3 regions of the Gordonibacter sp. RACS_AR68 genome follow, and region 2 is predicted to be linked to each of the others. Evidence: predicted binding sites of a transcription regulator. Region 2 holds the regulator's gene; each other region holds the start of a gene.
The links. The regulator LexA, encoded in region 2, represses DNA repair genes until DNA is damaged. The targets are predictions, from matches to a motif close to CNAACANNTGTTNG.
Positions count from the first base shown of each region.

Region 1 (4,228 bases), on a different contig from region 2:
AAGAAGCTCGTGGGGTAGGGCGGGGCCGCCGCGCGCTGCTCCGCCCGAGCCGCCGCCCGTCGCGTCGCGGGGAAATCCCGCTCGCGGCGCGGCGGCGGTTCTGCTACCATGTTCGCCATGGGTGACTCGCCGAAAACCGCCAAGCGCCGCGTGCGCGAGAAGCGCACCATCTCGCAGATGGTGGCGCTTTACTGCGCGGGCAACCACGACGCCGCAGCTCGCACCGAGCGCGCCCATTGCGGCGAGGCCGTGTGCGCGGACTGCGCGGCCATCGATGCCTACGCGGTGCTGCGTACCGAGCGCTGCCGCAAGATGGAGGTCAAGACCTCCTGCGAGGAATGCGGCAACCACTGCTATGCCCCCGAGAAGCGCGACGAGATCCGTGCCGTCATGCGCTACGCCGGCCCGCGCATGCTGGGGAGGCACCCGGTGGCGGCCGTGCGGCACCTGCTGGGCCGCTGAACGTCCGCGTGCGCCGCGGATCTGTTTCTCGAACGTATCCGTTCACGCCGCCCGTTGTCTCCGTTCGGGGTACAATGGCTTCGACGAAACGGTGAGGACGGGACGGAAGGGCGGGCATGCTCGACAAGGTTGACGCGCTGTTCGCGCGCTTGGAGGACGTCATGGCGTTCCAGGCCATCCGCCAAGGGCTCATCCTCACCATCCCCGTTCTGCTGGTGGGGTCGTTCTGCCTCATCTTCCTCAACCTGCCGCTCGCGCCCTACCAGGACGCCCTCGCCGGCGCGCCGCGCGTCGAGGGCCTGCTCGACCTCGTGTACGACGGTACCATGGGCATCTTCTCGCTCTACGTGTCCGTGGCCGTGGCGCTGCGCTACGCCAACGCCTGCGCCGAGCGCTTCGGGGGCTTCTTCGTCCAGGGCGCGCCCTTCGCCGCGCTCGCGGCCTACCTCATGTCCGTGGGCTTCGGCACCGAGGGCTTCGATCCCATCGTGCTCAGCACGCGCTCGCTGTTCATCGCCATCGTGTGCGGGCTGGCCTCGTCGGTGCTGTACTGCCGGCTCGTGCGCCTGCGCCGCACCCGGCGGCTGTACGGCGACAGCCTGGACAACGTGTTCAACCAGGCCGTGTCGGGCCTCCTGCCCATCGCGGCCGTCATCGCGCTCTTCGGCGCGGCGAACGCCGCCGTGGCGGCGCTCTCGGGCTCGAGCTGCATCGAGCAGCTGTTCTTCGACAGCGTGAGCGCGCTCTTCCCCCTGGCCACGGCCACGTTGGGCAGCGGGCTTCTGTACCTTTTCCTGAACAACGTCATGTGGTTCTTCGGCATCCACGGCGGCAACATGCTCGACGGCGTGGCGCAGAGCGTGTTCGTGCCCGGCACGGCCGCCAACGCGGCGGCGCTCGCGGCGGGCGGCGAGCCCGTGCAGATCGTGACGAAGACGTTCCTGGACGTGTTCGCCTCTATCGGCGGGGCCGGCGCGCTGCTGTCGCTGCTCGCGGCCATCCTGCTGTTCGGCCGCCGCAGGAGCGCGCGGCGGCTCTCGGCGTTCGCGGCCGTGCCCATGTGCTTCAACATATCCGAGATCATGCTGTTCGGGCTGCCGGTGGTGTGGAACCCGGCGCTGTTCGTGCCGTTCATCGCGGTGCCCCTGGTGAACATGGTGGTGTCGTACGCAGCCATGGCGGCCGGGCTCGTGCCGCCCGTGGTGGTGGACGTGTCGTGGACCACGCCGCCTCTCGTGGGCGGCTGGGTGGCCACGGGCTCGCCCGCCGGCGCGGTGCTGCAGCTCGCGTGCATCGTGTTGGGCACGGTGCTCTACCTGCCGTTCCTACGCCGCTACGAGCGGTTGGCCGACGCCCACGCGCGGGTGCAGTACGATGCCCTGCTCTCGTCGTTCCAGGACGACGAGCGCGCCGGGCGCTCGGTCGAGCTCGTGACGGCCGCGGGCTCGCTGGGCGCGGTGGCCCGCTCGCTCGCCGAGGACGTGCGGGCCGCCGTGGACGCGGGGGCCTTCGAGCTGCGCTACCAGCCGCAGTTCGACGCTGACGGCCGCGCGGTTGGCGCGGAGGCCCTGCTTCGCATGGAGCACCCCGTGTACGGCTGGCTCTACCCGCCGCTCGTCATCGAGCTGGCACGCGAGGCCGGTGCGGGCGGCGAGCTCGAGCGCGCCGTGTTCGAGCGGGCGCTGGCCGACGCGCAGGCTGCGGAGGCGCTCGCGCATGCGGGCGAGCTCGATGCGGGTTTCAGCGTGAGCGTGAACGCCACGGCCACGATGCTGCAGGACGAGGCGGCCGTCGGCTTCGTCATCGACGCCTTCCGCGCCCGCGGGCTCGATGCCGGCCGCGTGGTGGTGGAGGCCACCGAGCGCGAGGCGCTGCTGTGGGACGCGGGCGCGCACGACCTGCTGCGCCGCGTTGCGGACGCGGGCATGCCGCTGGCCATCGATGACTTCTCCATGGGCCGCACCTCGTTTCAGTACCTCGAGACGAGCGTGTTCTCCGTGGTTAAGCTCGACGGGACCATTGCCAAGGGCGTCATGGAGAACGAGCGCTACGCCGAGATCGTCTCGTCCATCGCCGACCTCTCCGAGCACCTGGGCTTCACGGTTCTGGCCGAGTACGTGGAGACGGCCGAGCAGCGCGACGTGCTGAAGACGCTCGGCTGCTCCTACTTCCAAGGCTACCTCTACGCGCCCGCGCTGCCCTTCGACGAGATGGTGGAGCGCGCACGGCTGACGGGAACGCTCCGTTAGGGGGAGCTTCTCTTTCGGGGTAGATGATTCAGGATGATGCGTCATCCCGCGCCCTGCGTCACCCTCGCGGCTGAACTAGAGGGCAGTGCCGCTGCCCCCCCCCTCCCGGCACGCTGCAGCATTGGAAAGCGAACGAATTGTGCGCATCGTTTGAACGCTGGAACACGAACGTATGTTTTCGCTGGCTCTTTCCGCGCGCTGCGCTAGAATGAACGATTGCACGGAAATGATAGTTTCCCGGTAGCCTAATTTGCGACCCACGGCACGCGACGCCGGGGCACGGCTGCCGGCTGCGGATGCGCAAGAGAAAGAGCGATAAGCCACATGGGACAGAACGCCATCGTCATCAAGGGTGCCCGCGAGCACAACCTCAAGGACATCGACCTCATCATCCCGCGCGACGAGCTCGTGGTCATCACGGGTCTGTCAGGCAGCGGCAAGTCGAGCCTCGCGTTCGACACGATGTACGCCGAGGGCCAGCGCCGCTACGTGGAGAGCCTCTCCAGCTACGCGCGCATGTTCTTGGGGCAGATGAGCAAGCCGGAACTGGACAGCATCGACGGCCTGTCACCGGCCGTTTCAATCGACCAGAAGACCACGAGCAAGAACCCGCGTTCCACCGTGGGCACCACCACCGAAATATACGACTACCTGCGCCTGCTGTTCGCTCGCGTGGGCGTGCCTCACTGTCCCGAGTGCGGGCGCGTCATTCGCAAGCAGACCACCGACCAGGTGACCGACGAGATACTGGCGCTCGCTCCCGATGCGAAGGCCATCATCATGGCCCCGGTCGTCACCGGACGCAAGGGCGAGTTCGCGAAGCTGTTCGCCGACCTGCAGAAGGAGGGCTTCAGCCGCGTGCGCATCGACGGCGAGATCGTGAAGCTCGAGGCCGAGCCGCTCACGCTCAACAAGAAGATCAAGCACTTCATCGACGTGGTGGTGGACCGCGTGCAGCTGAAGGAGAGCGCCACGAGCCGCATTGCCGAGGCGGTGGAGCTGGCCACGAAGCTGGCCGACGGGCGCGTGCTCGTGCAGGTGCTGGGCGAGGACGGGCAACCGCTCGGCGAGGGCGGCGGCAAGTCGAGCGGCGCTACGGGTGGCCTCGGCGCCGGCGAGCATATCTTCTCGCTCGCGCTTGCCTGCCCCGAGCACGGCCATTCCATGGACGAGCTGCAGCCGCGCGACTTCTCGTTCAACGCCCCCTACGGTGCCTGCCCGGACTGCCTCGGCATCGGCAGCCGCGAGGAGGTGGATCCCTCTCTCGTGGTGCCCGACCCCTCGCTCACGCTGGCCGAGGGCGCCATCGCGCCGTTCAAGACGGGCAACTACTACCCGCAGGTGCTGCGCGCCGTGGCCAAGCACATGGGCACCGACGAAAACACGCCCTGGGAGGACATGCCGAAGAAGGCCACCGACGCGTTGCTCTACGGCCTGGGCGACGACAAGGTGCGCGTGGACTACGTGACCGTGGACGGGCGCGAGACGTACTGGTACATCGAGTGGGAAGGGGCGCT
Region 1 is NZ_JAIPUP010000008.1:27,108-31,335, reverse strand. Features, by position in the region: gene K9U15_RS13590 (ABC transporter permease) at 1-18, shown strand, start outside; gene K9U15_RS13585 (nitrous oxide-stimulated promoter family protein) at 109-462, shown strand; gene K9U15_RS13580 (PTS sugar transporter subunit IIC/EAL domain-containing protein) at 579-2,711, shown strand; gene uvrA (excinuclease ABC subunit UvrA) at 3,036-4,228, shown strand, end outside.
Region 1: uvrA (excinuclease ABC subunit UvrA) is a predicted target of LexA. The motif match lies at 2,877-2,890, and genes of this name have one in related genera.

Region 2 (4,228 bases):
CAAGCAGCGTCGATTTGCCTGCACCGTTCCTGCCCACCAGGCCGATGCGGTCGGTGTTGCCCACGTACAGCTGCGGATGGTGCAGCATGCGCCCCTCGCCCAGCGTCAGGGACCCGGCCTCGCATCGGACGAGCACCGTGCGCGCGGCGGGCTCGGCTTCCAGGTCGAGCGCACCCTCGTACACCTTGGCGACGCGAACCTCGGCCATGCGCTTCTCTGCACGCTCGACTTTCTTCCCCATCTGCGACGAGAGCCGCCCGGTCTTGCCATCCTGGCCGGAATAGATGGCCAGCTTGATCTTCGCGCGCCCGTCATGGTCGTGCCGGTCGAGATGCCGAGCCGAGCGCCGTGCAGCCGAACGCGCCGCCACCCCGTCTCGACGATTGCTCTCCGTCTTGAGGCGCGCCAGTTCGCGACGGGCATGGGACCGCTCCTCTACGGCAGTCTGGCGGCGTAGGTCTAGCTGCTCCTTCGCCTGAGAGTACGTGCCGGGCACGGTCACAGCACGCCCTCGATCCACGAACACGCACGAGCTCACCAGCCCGTCGAGCAACGCGCGGTCGTGCGAGACGAGAAGGCCCGTCCCGCGATACTCGGCAAGCGCACGCGCCACCAGTTCGCGGGTTTCAGCGTCGAGGTGGTTTGTGGGCTCGTCGAGTGCAAGCAGCACAGGATCGGCTGCGAGGGCACATGCTATCTGGATACGCTTGCACTCGCCATGTGACAGGGTGTCGTAGCGCCATAGCCATGCGTCGTCGATGCCGAGCAGGTAGCGCAGGCGCACGGCCTCGGGGCGGTAGTCGTAGGAGAACTCCTCGAGCCCCGTTGGCGCGACATCGGTCGACTGGGCGCAGAACGATCCTGCGACCTGCGGAGAAACGCTTCCTTTCTGGGGCTCGAGCATCCCGCATACGATCTTGAGCAACGTGCTCTTGCCGGCTCCGTTCGGGCCGACCACGCCGGTCCAGCCGGGCGCGAACACGGCGGATGCGTCATCGAGCGCCAAGGCATCGGCGCCGTCGTAGGTATAGGTAAGATGGCGGGCTGAAACGAACACGGAAGGGCCTCCCTTCGAGAGGCACCGGATTCAATGCTTTTCGCGCTGGCAACCTGGCGCCGATGAGACGGCGAGGCTAGGGATAGGAACATCAAGGAACAGCAACGAAAGCGCACCCGGTGCGGAGCTTGCATGACCTGGCGGGTGCCCGAAGGCTTTCGTTAGAACTTCATGTTCCTTGTCTCCTTCTCGAAGGCCGCATTCACAGCAGCCTGTCTGGGATTTCGGTTCAAAAGGCAGTCTACCACATGAACCTGCAAGGAGGAAGGGTCCTGCGGGGTGGAAAGGCGATGGAACGGCAGCGCCATGGTGGCGAGGATGCCGCGCAGTCACAGAAATGCAGTATCCATGGGCGTTCCGAAGTCGCTAGAAGCTGATGAAAATGCTGAGGAAGGCGAAAACGGAGAAGACGCATCCGGCAAGAGCGCCTTGCCACGGCCTCACACGGCCGTAAGCGCGACCTGCCGCACTGCCATGACGAAGAACCCGCGCCATCTCCGTAGCGCCAAGTCTGCGAGCACGGCACGCAGCAGACGGTACCTGACGCGCGTGCGAATGCTGCAGCGGCGCGCAAGCACCTTGGGAACCGCTCCCTGGAAACTCGATGATAGCCCCGGCTGCGGATACACGGTTGAACTCCGGCTGCAGGGCCGACGTGCCATCGAAGGGGCACCGCATCTCGAAATTCTTCATCTTTCTGCCTCCTAGGCCTTGCGTAGAACCTTTGTTCGCATATATAATAGAACGAACAAAAGTTCATGTCAATACGTATTTAAAACATTTGTTCGTTCAAGGGAAAGGAACGGGGCATGTCCGACAAAGTGACGAAACGCCAGAAGGCGGTGCTCGACTGCATCGAGGAGTGCATCCGCGAGAAGGGCTACGGTCCCACGGTGCGCGAGGTCTGCCAAAGCTTGGGCCTTTCCTCCCCTTCGACAGTCCACGTGCACCTCAAAGCACTCGAGGACAAGGGGCTCATCAAGCGCGATCCCCTCAAGTCGCGTTCCATCGCGCTCACCTATCCGCTTGGCGATGCAGAGAGCACTTCCAACGTCATCAAGCCCAGCTTCAACAAGGTGGTGAACGTGCCGCTCGTGGGCAATGTGGCGGCCGGCTCCCCCATCCTCGCCGAGGAGAACATCACCGACACCATCTCGCTTCCCACCGACATCGTGGGCGATGCACCGTCGTTCCTGCTGTCGGTACGGGGCGAATCGATGATCGAGGCGGGCATCAACGACGGCGACTACGTGGTGGTGAAAGAACAGCCCGTCGCCAACAACGGCGACATCGTCGTGGCCATCATCGACGACGGCGCGACGGTCAAGCGCTTCTACAAGGAATCCGACCATATCCGCCTGCAGCCGGAGAACTCCACGATGGAGCCCATCATCACCACCGACTGCTCCATCGCGGGCAAGGTAGTGGCGGTGTTCCGTCGCCTGTAGGCGACGCCTTGCGGGGCCCTGCCGAAGGAGCGAGACGCCCTGTTGGATTACGGCCCCTGCAGGAGAAACGCCGGCCTTGGGATGAGGGGCGCTCGTTCGTCCCGAGACCGACCGGTGATCCGAGATCGCGTCATCCGGTCGCAAACTACTTGGTTAGAGTTACTCTAACCAAGTAGTTTGCAGCTTTCTGAAAGGGACGTGCCTAACAGTCCTTCTCCGCCACGTAGGGGCGAAACAGGCCGGCAAAGGACGGAGCAGCCAACATGACGAGGTGCGTACCGTCCTCCTCGTGCTTTTCCGACAGGATATGGCAACGCTCGTGCGCGAGGGAGACGAGATCTCCCCGGTTGTAGGGAATCACTATGGCGAGATGCTCGTCCTGCGCCGAGGCGACACGGGCGATATGCCCGACAAGCTCGCTTATGCCCTCCCCTGTTGCCGCCGATACGAATTGGGCCTGTGGATGACGCGCCTTGAGAGCATCGAAATGTTCCTTGTCGAGCAGGTCGCATTTGTTGAATACGAGCACGCGAAGCAAATCTTGAGCTTCGATCTGCCCGAGCACGTCCTCCACCGCAGCGATCTGCGCCTCGTACTCGTCCGACGACGCATCCACCACATGCAGCACGAGATCGGCTCCCGTGATCTCGTCGAGCGTGGACTTGAACGCCTCGATGAGCGTGGTCGGCAGCTTCTGGATGAACCCGACCGTGTCGGTGACGGTGATCTCGCGCCCTTCGGGCAGCTCGAACTTGCGCGTAGTGGAGTCCAGCGTGGCGAACAGCTTGTCGTAGGCCAGCACGTCCGCGTTCGTCAAGCGGTTGAGCAGGCTCGACTTTCCGGCGTTCGTGTAACCGGCCAGCGCCACTTTGAACATGCCGCTCTCGTAGCGGCTCTCGCGCTGGATGGCGCGTACCTCGGCCAGGTGCTTGAGCTCGCGCTTGATGGACGTGATGCGCTTGCGCACCATGCGACGGTCGACCTCGAGCTGGCTCTCGCCCTCGCCGAAGCGCGAGCCCACGCCGCCGCCCATGCGGTTCGAGGCCAAGTGGGCCCACATGCCGCGCAAACGCGGCAGCAGGTACTCGTTCTGGGCGAGCCGCACCTGCAGGCGGCCCTCCTTGCTGGTGGCATGCAGCGCGAAGATGTCGAGGATGAGCGCCGTGCGGTCGATGACCTTCACTTCCTTGCCGACTACCTTCTCGAGGTTCGACTGCTGCGAGGGCGTGAGCTCGTCGTCGAACACCACGAGATCGGCCGCGTGGGCGCGTGCCAGCTCGGCAACCTCCTCGGCCTTGCCCGAGCCGACGAACGTGCGCGGGTTCGGCGCGTCGAGCTTTTGCGTGGTGACGGCCGCAACGTCGGCGCCCGCCGTGTCCACGAGACGCTCGAGCTCGGCAAGCGACGAGGCCAGCGGCCAGGAGGCGCCGGGGCGGTCGACGCCCACCAGCACGGCCTTCTCGCGGCGCTCTTCGGAAACGGGGATCGCGCCCCGCGTGATTACGGATTCAAATTCAGACATGGAGCCAACCTTTCGAAGCAAGAAGGGACACGCCGGCGCGGATGGCGGCGTGCGGAGACAGTCGGGCGCGGTCGCAACCGCTAGAGAAACGCGTGTGCTGTCTGCATGATAGGTGCTCCGATCTTGAAGGCTCGGCAGGGTCGGCCTGCAGAACCGTATCATACCACAAGCTCGCCCTGCTGCGGAAACGCTCAGGCAACG
Region 2 is NZ_JAIPUP010000003.1:2,829-7,056, forward strand. Features, by position in the region: gene K9U15_RS07220 (ATP-binding cassette domain-containing protein) at 1-1,057, opposite strand, end outside; gene lexA (transcriptional repressor LexA) at 1,867-2,505, shown strand; gene hflX (GTPase HflX) at 2,708-4,027, opposite strand; gene miaA (tRNA (adenosine(37)-N6)-dimethylallyltransferase MiaA) at 4,219-4,228, opposite strand, start outside.

Region 3 (4,228 bases), 180 kb from region 2:
GGGCTACGCCTGCGCCTACGGCGACGCGGTGCTCACCGGGAAGGCCAACGACCACGCCCTCTACGGATGCGGCTGCTGCACCTGGCCCGGCTGGGGCGGCGGTAACTCGTCGTTCCGCTCCCTCGGCTCCGATGGGGCGCTTTTGCGCGAGGCCTACGACGAGATCGCGGCCGGGCGCCCCACGGTCGCCCACGTGTCCGGCCCGTACGGCGAGCACTGGATCTGCCTCATCGGCTACCGCGACGCGCAAGACCCCGACGCGCTCACGCTGGACAACTTCGTGGCGCTCGATCCCGCGAACGGCCAGGAGGTCGTGGCCTCCTACCGCTACGTGCCCTACGGCGACGCTTGCCAGCACGTGAGCAACCTGCGCTAGCAAGCACCCGAAGCAAAGGGCGCTCCCGTTTCCTGCTTCGGCGCACGTCGCGTGCGACAAGCGCTCGGCGCTTGCGCCGCCTCCTGCGGCCGACGCCCGTCACGCGGACTCTGCTTTCCGGCACCGGCTCCCCGGCGCCCGTGCGCCGCCCTCCGCAGCGCCCACCCGCCTCCCCGCCCGTCGCCCACGGACGGTCCAGCCGACGGCGCCGTCCCCGGTCGGTCAGAACAGCGGCAGCGTGGCCTTCGGCAGCGGCGGCATGGCGCGCTCGGTCACGACGTCGCCCGGCCGCAGGGCGTCGCAGAGCATCGGCGCGGCAGGATCGTAGCGCGCGAGGCGCCAGGCCGCACCGTCCCCCGCCCGTGCGGCCCGTGGACCGCGCGGCGCCGCACATCCGCCTGCCCTACCTTCGCCGTAGCCCGCGGCGCCCTTCCCCGGATAGCCGTCCGGGCTCGGCGGCCCCGGCTCGACGCCCGCCCGCCGCGCGCCCGGGTTCGCATAGCAGTACACGCAGCCGTTGGCGCACGTATCGTAGGTTCCAATGTCCACGCTCGGCGCGCAGCGACACGCCCCCGGCGCCGCCGGCGAGCCAGCCCGCGCATCCACCCCGGCCACGCGCGCGACGAGCGCCGCATCGATGCAGCCGGTTCCCGCCAGGCCAGCCTGCGCAAGGGCCGCATCGCCGCAGCCGCCCACCTCCATGCCGTGCGCGGCGCCTATCTCGGCCAGACGCAGCGCGAGCGCGGCCTTCCGCCCCTCCGGCACGCCGAAGAGGCCCAGCGCCTGCATGCGGGGCGCGATCTTGGGGTACACGTCCAGGAAGCTCAACCGGCACGCGTGCGTGAAACCCTCCAGCTTGCGGGCGAACGTCTCGAAGTAGCGCAGGTGGTGCTCCTCGGTGTAGCGTCCGCCGGGGCCGCCGAGCAAGATGGGGCTGTAGCGCCACACCACGCGCTCGGGGCCCAGGACGCGCGCCAGCTCGCGGAACGTCTCCACGAGCTCCACCTTGCGCGGCAGCCACGCCTCCACGTCGGCGCCGTAGGCGTTGAGCGTGAACTGCACGAAATACGGGGCGGGCGCCGCACGCTCCAGGCGAGCGGATTGCGCGAGCAGCGGCTCGGGGTCCTTCGTCCAGAACGCCAGGCAGTCCACCGCCCCTGCGCCGAGTGCCACACGGCTCACCTGCGTGCGGCTCATAGGGTTGCGCACGAGCGCGTACCCCTCCTCCAGACGGTTCAGCATCCAGTCCATGAAGAACCGGGGTATGTCCGTGCGCCGCGATGCGCTGACGATCACGCGCAGCCTCCTTCCTGCGAAACAGCGTGCTCTCCGAACATACCATAGAATACGGCAATGGGCAAACATTTGTTCTTATTCCCTGTTTGACCCTGTTTGGCGCACAATCGGCTGATTGGCACAATCTGACGACCTTCGCGTGCAGTTGTCCTCGAAGCAGCCGCCTAACGTGCGGGGCATACGGTGCCGTGACAAAAAGGGGCAGTTGTCGTTATTCTGGATAAAAGATAGTTAAAACACCGGGCCTGCTACCAGGCGTTTAGAAAACGCCGCATTCACTGCCGCTTGATTTCCGTCCAAAATCTATAGACTACCGATCCTTTTTGTCCATTACTTTTTCAGTCATATATTGAATCGCCGCAGACATGAGCAAGGTGCTTTGCGCATGCGGCACGATCACGATCGTCGACTATGCGTCAAAGGGGAAGTCGGAGCATTTGCCCCCACTAAAGCAGCCGTAGCGTCCCTTCGGGCTGGCTGGCAGGGCGCGGTCCTTCGGCCCACGAGGCGGCCACCCCCCCCCGCCCGGAAAACAACGGGGACCCCGGCTTGGCGCCGAGGTCCCCGAGAAGAGCGTCTCTTTCCGCAGGAAGATCTAGAACAGGCCCTGGATCATGATGAACAGCGGCGCGAACGTCAGCGACACGATGGTCATCAGGTTGATGAGGATGTTCATGGACGGGCCCGAAGTGTCCTTGAACGGGTCGCCCACGGTGTCGCCCACGACGGCGGCCTTGTGGGCCTCGGAGCCCTTGCCGCCGTGATGGCCCTGCTCGATGTACTTCTTCGCGTTGTCCCACGCGCCGCCGGCGTTGGACATGAAGATGGCCATGAGCATGCCCGTGGCCACGGCGCCGGCCAGGAAGCCGCCGAGCATGGCCGGGTTGAAGCAACCGATGGCAACCGGCACGATGATGGCCAGGCACCCCGGCAGCATCATCTCGCGCAGCGCGGACGAGGTGGAGATGGCCACGCACTTGTCGTACTCGGGCTCGGCCTCGTAGGTCATGATGCCCTTGATCTCACGGAACTGGCGGCGAACTTCCTCAACCATCGCGTGGGCCGCGCGCGACACCGCGCCCATGGTGAGGGCCGCGAACATGAACGGCATCATGGCGCCGATGAAGATGCCGGCAACGATGAGCGGATCGGTGAGCGTCAGCTCGAAGTTCGGGATGGCATGGTGCATCGTGGCCTGGTAGGACACGAACAGCGAGATGGCCGACAGGCCCGCGGACGCGATGGCGAAGCCCTTCGCGATGGCGGCCGTCGTGTTGCCCACGGCGTCGAGGGCATCGGTGCGGTCGCGCACCTCCTCGGGCAGGCCCGCCATCTCGGCGATGCCGCCCGCGTTGTCGGCCACGGGGCCGTAGGCGTCCACGCCGATGGTGATGGCGGTGTTGGACAGCATGCCCGTGGCGGCCAGGCCCACGCCGAACAGGCCTACGGCGATGCCGCCCTCGGCCGACGCGAGCGGGAAGGCCATGTTGCCGAACGTGTACGCGCCGATGATGGCCAGCGCCACCAGCACGATGGGGGCGATGGTGGACAGCATGCCCGTGCCGATGCCCTCGATGATGACCGTTGCCGCGCCCGTGTCGGCGGCGTCGGCGATCTTATGCACCGGCTTGTACTTGTCGGAGCAGAAGTACTCGGTGATCTTGCCGATGGCGAGGCCCGCCACCAGGCCGCACAGCACCGAGCCGAACAGCCACAGCGGCTGCGCGTCGACGGACTGCGTGCTCCACACGTAGAACAGGCAGAAGATCACGACGATCTCGATGCCGGCCGCGACGTAGGTGCCGCGGTTCAAGGCCTTGTGCAGCGCGGCGCCTTCCTTGGCACGCACGGCGAACAGGCCGATGATGGACGTGATGATGCCGCAGCCGGCGATGATGACCGGGGTCACGAGCGCCCACACCAGGTCGCCCGTGGCGAAGTAGCCGCCCAGCGCGCCGAAGGTGGCCGCCAGGATGGTGGGGGCCAGGATGGCGCCCGTGTAGCTCTCGAACAGGTCGGCGCCCATGCCCGCGACGTCGCCCACGTTGTCGCCCACGTTGTCGGCGATGGTGGCCGGGTTGCGCGGATCGTCCTCGGGAATGCCCGCTTCGACCTTGCCCACGAGGTCGGCGCCCACGTCGGCCGCCTTCGTGTAGATGCCGCCGCCCACACGGGCGAACAGCGCCACGGCGGAAGCGCCGGTGGCGAAGCCCTCGACCATGCCGATGTTCGTGTGCATGAGGCCGGCCAGCTCGGCGTTGATGTCCACGCCCACAGCCATGCCGAACACCATGGCGATGAGCCACAGCGACAGGCCCAGAAGCGCGAACGACGCCACGCACAGGCCCATGGTCAGGCCGGACTTGAAGCTGATGTTGAGCGCCTTGGCCACCGACTCCTCGGCGGCGTGGGCCGTGCGGGTGTTGGCGCGCGTGGCCACGTGCATGCCGACGTAGCCCGCGGCGGCCGACATGACGCCGCCGGTGACGAACGCGAGCGCCGTGATGGGCGACAGCGCCACGGCCATGACGATGGCGACGATCACCATGAAGATGA
Region 3 is NZ_JAIPUP010000003.1:184,397-188,624, forward strand. Features, by position in the region: gene K9U15_RS08050 (hypothetical protein) at 1-376, shown strand, start outside; gene K9U15_RS08055 (DUF1848 domain-containing protein) at 599-1,672, opposite strand; gene K9U15_RS08060 (sodium-translocating pyrophosphatase) at 2,268-4,228, opposite strand, start outside.
Region 3: K9U15_RS08055 (DUF1848 domain-containing protein) is a predicted target of LexA. The motif match lies at 1,735-1,748, and genes of this name have one in related genera.